Regions from separate parts of the Bacillus sp. K7 genome, predicted to be linked through region 1. Evidence: riboswitches for the same ligand, from Rfam matches in the RefSeq annotation. Region 1 holds a riboswitch; each other region holds the start of a gene.
The links. Region 1 has a riboswitch for thiamine pyrophosphate ahead of M1D98_RS08135 (acetylornithine deacetylase). Riboswitches for the same ligand answer to the same signal wherever they lie in the genome.
Positions count from the first base shown of each region.

Region 2: another riboswitch for thiamine pyrophosphate. It lies ahead of thiT (energy-coupled thiamine transporter ThiT); the one in region 1 lies ahead of M1D98_RS08135 (acetylornithine deacetylase).
Region 3: another riboswitch for thiamine pyrophosphate. It lies ahead of thiC (phosphomethylpyrimidine synthase ThiC); the one in region 1 lies ahead of M1D98_RS08135 (acetylornithine deacetylase).

Region 1 covers NZ_CP096406.1:1,600,432-1,602,756, reverse strand. The annotation lists gene M1D98_RS08135 (acetylornithine deacetylase) at 1-1,243, opposite strand, end outside; TPP riboswitch at 1,328-1,430, opposite strand; gene M1D98_RS08130 (ATP-binding cassette domain-containing protein) at 1,443-2,237, opposite strand.
Region 2 covers NZ_CP096406.1:2,876,544-2,878,868, forward strand. The annotation lists rRNA gene M1D98_RS14760 (16S ribosomal RNA) at 1-444, opposite strand, end outside; TPP riboswitch at 906-1,007, shown strand; gene thiT (energy-coupled thiamine transporter ThiT) at 1,108-1,686, shown strand; gene M1D98_RS14770 (GNAT family N-acetyltransferase) at 1,729-2,250, opposite strand; gene floT (flotillin lipid rafts scaffold protein FloT) at 2,268-2,325, opposite strand, start outside.
Region 3 covers NZ_CP096406.1:945,182-947,506, forward strand. The annotation lists gene M1D98_RS04720 (Type 1 glutamine amidotransferase-like domain-containing protein) at 33-725, shown strand; TPP riboswitch at 795-902, shown strand; gene thiC (phosphomethylpyrimidine synthase ThiC) at 1,034-2,325, shown strand, end outside.

The sequences.
Region 1 (2,325 bases):
AATCAAGCATGATTTTTGTGTAATCTATCAGCTGCTCAATCGATACCTCCTCGTTCACAGAGTGTGCATTGTGCAGATCACCAGGACCGTAGATTACGCTTGGTATGCCGGCATTATACAGCCACCCCCCGTCTGTAACGGATTGAGAAACGTCCATAACCGGACGCTCCCGTTTCACCTCCTCATGAGACGCCGTAAGCGCTAAGACGCCTGGGTGGTATGGGTCAACTTCCAGTGCCGGGAAAATTTCTCCTCTGTCTTCAATCATAGAAGAGCCTCCCCACTTAAAAACAGGGCGGTTTTCCCTCAGCCAAATATCACTGTCACTCAGGCGGTTGATGTAATCTTCTATTTCCGCTGCCACTTGTTCATGGGTTTCGTTTGGGTAAAAATGGACTGTGATCCATAGCCGGCACTCGTCCGCTATAAAAGCCGCATGTCTGCCGCCTTCTATGACAGCCGGGTTAATCGTATTTGTACCTGGTGTAAAACCGGGATAACTTTTCATAATGGACCAGTGGCGTTCTAGTTCACCGAGCCCCGCAATGATTTTTGCCATTTTTTCAATTGCGCTTGCTCCGAATGTTCCCCCGCCTGCGTGAATCATATTCCGCCTCGTCGCATCATGAAACGTTTGACTGCTTTTGATTTCAATCCAGCCTGTAATGACTCCGCCTTGGCCTTGTATATGCATATCACTCGTATCCGCCACAACTGCAAAATCAGCATGATAGCCCCTTTTGCAGCATTCAAGCGTGCCGGCTTCTCCAACTTCCTCCCCGATCACCGATTGCAGAATCAAGTCACCGGGAAGTTCAATACCGGCTTCACGAATCAATTTCACCGCAAACAGCACACACGCCATTCCGCCTTTCATATCAGAAGCGCCCCGCCCGATTAAGAGACCGTTTTTTTCAATTGGGTGAAATGGATCATGCTCCCACTCCTCATCCTCTTTTACCTCTGCCACATCTACATGGCCATTGATGATCAAGCTATGATAATCTGCTGAATCTGTTCCCTTTAGTAGACCTACAACATTGGGGTCTCCCGGGTACACGTCCCATTTGTCAATCAAGAATCCATTTTTCTTTAAAAATTCTGCAACCCATGACTGAATGCCGGCTGTATTTCTTGCAGGCGGAGCAGGTGTTTTATAGGAAATCAGCGTTTTTGCTAGCTGAATAAGCTCCTCCTTTTGATCTTCCGCTCTTTTTATCAGAGAGTCTATTTGTGGCTTCATGTCATCCGCTCCTTTTTTAAAAATCAAAAAGCCGTTTCACATGTATGAAACGGCTTCATCAAAATAAACAGAGTCCTATGTACTCCGAATTTTTCACCGCTTCCCTCCGCTGGCATGATCCAGATCAGGTCAAAAGGGTTGAGACCTATGTCTCTCTCAGCTTCGAAAAGCACCCCTAGGATGAATCAATATGAGTTTGTCAGGCATTCGTGATCGGCTCGGCTCTTGTTAAATACGGCCGGCCCTGATTCCATAATACATGGATTGGTGTATCAAAAAAAGCGGAAAGTATATGATCAGTAAGCATTTCCTTCATTTCTCCCGATCGAAAGACCTCTCCCTGTTTTAATAAAAGGGCTTTGTCAAAGACCGGCAAAATTTCTTCCGCATGATGAGTCACGTAAAGGATCGATGGCGCATTTTCTTTACTTGCAATGTATGTAATCGTATCTAACAGCTTTTCCCGGGCAATAAAATCCAGCCCTGTCACTGGTTCGTCCAATATCAACAGCTCAGGATCGGCCATTAGCGCTCTTGCAATCAAAGCTCTTTGTTTTTCTCCTTGAGAAAGCGTCTCATAACGGCGGTCCGCATATTCAATTGCCCCCAAGTCCTCTAACAAACCGATCGCTTTTTCCCTGATTTGCGCACTTGGCGTTTCATATAATCCAATTGAAGCGTAAGCTCCGCTCAAAGCAATTTCAAATGCTGAATCTGCCGGATAAAATTTTTGCTGAAGTGCCGCTGAGACAAGGCCGATTTTCCGTCTAAGCTTCTCCCCAAGCTCCGTTTTGCCAAATTCATGGCCAAGCACCTGCATCTCGCCTGATGTTGGAAAATAATAAGAGCAAAGCATATTTAACAGCGCGGTCTTGCCGGCTCCATTCAGCCCGTAAAGCACCCAATTTTCCTTTTCTTCCACCTTCCAATGAATATCTTTCAGTATCCATTTTCCATTTCGTTTTAGTGAGACATTGTCAAGCTGCAAAATCATCGTGGTCCCCCTCTTTACTGCCTTTGATAATTATTTAAATTTTCATAAAACTTTGCACAAACTAGGATATCTTATTTTTTCCAAGACG
Region 2 (2,325 bases), 1.3 Mb from region 1:
CAGAGCTTTACGATCCGAAAACCTTCATCACTCACGCGGCGTTGCTCCGTCAGACTTTCGTCCATTGCGGAAGATTCCCTACTGCTGCCTCCCGTAGGAGTCTGGGCCGTGTCTCAGTCCCAGTGTGGCCGATCACCCTCTCAGGTCGGCTACGCATCGTTGCCTTGGTGAGCCATTACCTCACCAACTAGCTAATGCGCCGCGGGTCCATCTGTAAGTGGTAGCCGAAGCCACCTTTTATGTTTGAACCATGCGGTTCAAACAAGCATCCGGTATTAGCCCCGGTTTCCCGGAGTTATCCCAGTCTTACAGGCAGGTTACCCACGTGTTACTCACCCGTCCGCCGCTAACATCAGGGAGCAAGCTCCCATCTGTCCGCTCGACTTGCATGTATTAGGCACGCCGCCAGCGTTCGTCCTGAGCCAGGATCAAACTCTCCATAAAGTAATGGAGCGCAGATTAAGCTCGTCACATCCTGTGACAACATCTGCATGACCTGCATCGCGCAGGCCCCTGACTACGCACATCGCTGTGCGATTTATAAAAATGAATTAACAGGTACGTTTTGTCTTGTTTAGTTTTCAAAGATCATTTCGTTGCCTCTTAATGAAGCAGCTTTACTAATATAACATTTCGCTTCCATTTCGTCAACAACTTTTTTCAAATTGTTTTGAAGCTTCTTGTTTTGTCCGCTGTGCATCAGCGACGTTTAATAATATAACACCTGCATTTATTTATTGCAATAGTTTTTCTAAAAAAATCTATAAAATAAATAAACTATAATCCTCGGCATATCGTCCCTTCATGTCTTTAGCATATAACTATGTTAAAAGAACATATACATTCAGTAGTGTGACCTTGTTGTTTTTTTCTCTTTTTAGTATAGTAGAAACGAATTAAATATTGATAACCACAAGGGGAGCATTAAAGCTGAGAGTGAGCGGTTACGTTCTGACCCTTTGAACCTGTTAGTTAACGCTGGCGTAGGGATGTGGCAAAGTCAAATGAATTGCAGATTGTAAAGCAGTGCGTGGAACTTTTCTCATCCTTCCGCGTGCTGCTTTTTTGTTGTCCTTTTGGATTGTCTATCAATGGAAGGGGATTTTTATGAATCAATCTAAGCAACTGGTTCGCCTTATTGAAATTGCAATTATGACTGCGGCTGCTGTTATTTTAGACATCGTCTCAGGAATGTTTCTCCGAATGCCTCAAGGAGGCTCGGTCTCCATCATGATGATTCCGATCTTTTTGATTTCGTTTCGGTGGGGTGTAAAAGCAGGCCTTACTACCGGCCTGCTGACAGGACTAGTTCAAATAGCAATCGGAAACTTATTCGCACAGCATCCTGTACAGCTATTTCTGGATTATATGATCGCATTCACAGCAATTGGGATAAGCGGCTATTTCGCTTACACTGTCCGCAAAGCAGCGGCAGCAAAAAATAAAGGGAAACTGATTGTTTCAGTGGTCAGCGCAGTTTTTATCGGCAGTTTCCTGCGTTATGCGGCACACGTCATTTCAGGAGCTGTGTTTTTCGGCAGCTATGCTCCAAAGGGAACGCCGGTATGGATTTATTCATTAACTTATAATGCTACTTATATGGTTCCTTCATTCATCATCTGTGCAATTGTCCTTTGTTTATTATTTATGACAGCACCGCGTTTGCTTAAAATAGACAAAGCCTAACGTGACAACCCCCAGCGCAATCCGCTGGGGGTTGTTTTTTTGTTATCTGTTAAGAGATGTTTTCAAAGCAGAAAGATCCGGCCAGCCAAACCCTATTTCTTTCAGCCTTTCTCCTGCAATTTCAAAGCTGTCCTCCGCTTTTCTTTCAGGAGAATAGGCTTGATAAAATGAAATCGAGGGGTTTTGCTCAATTACCCAAACAAACATGCTTGAAAAGCCATGATGAAGCAAAAACTCTGCTCCTTTTGCTAAGAGCGCTCTGCCTGCACCTTGCCGCTGATGCTCCTCTAAAAGGTAAATCGCGTATAGCTCGCTGTCATAGCCTTCTTGTTCAGACCGAATAGGGCCAAATGAAGCAAAGCCGAATATTGAATCTTTTTCATCTTGAGCGACAAATACACCCTTTAACGAGCGGCTTTTCCATTTGTCTTCAAATTCCTTGTAGTCCAGACCATTTAAGTAGTCAGCCGGGATGATGCCGCGATATGTTGTTCTCCAGCTGTCGACATGCACTTTTGCAATGTCTTTTATATCCTCTAACTTTGCCTCTCTCACAGTTGCCATTTGGTTCTATCCTTTCATTAGTCATTCTTCTCTTGTTTGGACCCGTTTGCTTCTTTTATTTCATTTGTTAATTCG
Region 3 (2,325 bases), 660 kb from region 1:
AATGAATAACAAGTTTTGTCGGGGGTGGGATGATGAAACAGATTATTGCGATGGGCGGCGGGGGTTTTTCGATGGAACCGGACAATTTGTCTCTCGATCAATATATCATCAATCAAACGAAACGGAAGTCACCTCGCATTTGTTTTTTGCCGACGGCGAGCGGTGATTCACAAAACTATGTCCAGCGGTTTTATCATGCATTTCAAACAATGGACTGTGTACCGTCTCATCTATCCTTATTTAAGCCGCCATCAACAGATATACTTTCTTTTGTTATGGAACAGGACGTGATCTATGTTGGCGGGGGAAATACGCGGAATATGCTTGTGCTATGGAAGGAGTGGGGGCTGGATCTTATTCTCAGAGAGGCGTGGAAGAGCGGTGTGGTTTTAGCTGGATTAAGTGCCGGTGCGATGTGCTGGTTTGAAGAAGGGGTGACGGATTCAGCCGGGCCGCTGACAAGTATGAAAAGTTTAGGCTTTTTGCATGGAAGCTTTTGTCCTCATTATGACAGTGAGAAGGAGCGGCGGCCGATATTCCATCAGCTGATATGTAATGGTTTCTTGGGTGATGGTTATGCGGCGGATGATGGAGCGGCTCTCCATTTTATAAATGATCAGCTGTTTCAGACAGTGAGCTCAAGGCCGGGTGCAAAGGCATATCGGGTGACGGTGGTTGAACATGAAATCTTTGAAACCCCGCTGCCGGTAAAATATCTGGGGTGAATTAGCTGAATATGATCTATATTTCTCTTTTTTTTCGGGTTGGTTTTATGTTAAGATGAGTGCGAAATTAATAGTTACTGGGGGTGCCCGTTTTCGGGCTGAGAGAGAAGGTAAGCTTCTTAACCCTTTGGACCTGATCTGGTTCGTACCAGCGTGGGGAAGTAGAGAAATTGTTTTTATTATTGCCGTCCTGGGCGATAATATGTTTCTTTCTGACTGTAACCGGGTTCATTCTTTGAATCCGGTTTTTTGTGCTGGTAATGAGCTTGATTTTGTCCTTTCAAACGAAGAGAGGGGAAGGATCAGTGATGCAAAACGATTCAGTGCAGCAAGCCAACATTTCGATTATGTCGAGTTTTTCAGGGAGCAAGAAAGTATACGTGGAGGGTTCCTCTACGGACATCCAAGTGCCAATGAGGGAAATTGCCTTAAGTCCGACGACAGGAGCGTTCGGCGAAGAAGAAAACGCGCCTGTTCGTGTCTATGATACAAGCGGACCGTATACGGACCCTGAGGTGGCCATTCATATTCAAGAAGGATTAAGGCCGCTTCGCCAAAAATGGATCACGGAGCGCGGCGATGTTGAAGAATATGAAGGACGGGATGTCAAACCAGAAGATAACGGTTATAAAAAAGCAAATCCAAACGTAAGTTATCCGGGACTAAAGCGGAAACCGCTGCGGGCGAAAGCGGGCCAAAACGTCACGCAAATGCACTATGCCAAAAAAGGAATCATTACACCTGAGATGGAGTTTATCGCAATCCGCGAGCATGTGTCTCCCGAATTTGTCAGAGATGAGGTAGCAAGCGGCCGGGCGATCATTCCTTCAAATATTAATCATCCCGAGAGTGAACCGATGATTATCGGCCGGAATTTTCATGTGAAGATTAATGCGAATATTGGGAATTCGGCGGTTACGTCATCCATTGAAGAAGAAGTGGAAAAAATGACGTGGGCTATCCGCTGGGGAGCGGATACGATGATGGATCTATCTACCGGAAAAGATATTCATACGACGCGTGAATGGATTATCCGCAATTGCCCTGTGCCTGTAGGGACGGTTCCAATTTATCAGGCGCTTGAAAAAGTAAACGGCGTAGCGGAGGATCTAACGTGGGAGATTTATCGTGACACGCTGATCGAGCAGGCTGAACAGGGAGTGGATTATTTTACGATCCACGCGGGTGTTTTGCTGCGGTATGTGCCGTTAACAGCCAAACGGACGACGGGAATCGTATCACGCGGGGGAGCGATTATGGCACAATGGTGTCTGGCTCATCATCAGGAAAGCTTTCTCTATACCCATTTTGAAGAGATCTGTGAGATTATGAAAACGTATGACATTGCTTTTTCTCTGGGAGACGGGCTTCGACCCGGATCAATCGCTGACGCCAATGATGAAGCGCAGTTTGCTGAATTAGAGACACTTGGGGAGCTGACGCAAATTGCCTGGAAGCATGATGTTCAGGTGATGATTGAGGGACCTGGGCATGTGCCGATGCATAAAATCAAAGAGAACGTCGATAAACAAATGGACATCTGCAAAGAAGCGCCTTTTTACACCTTGGGGCCGCTGACAACAGATATAGCGCCGGGCTA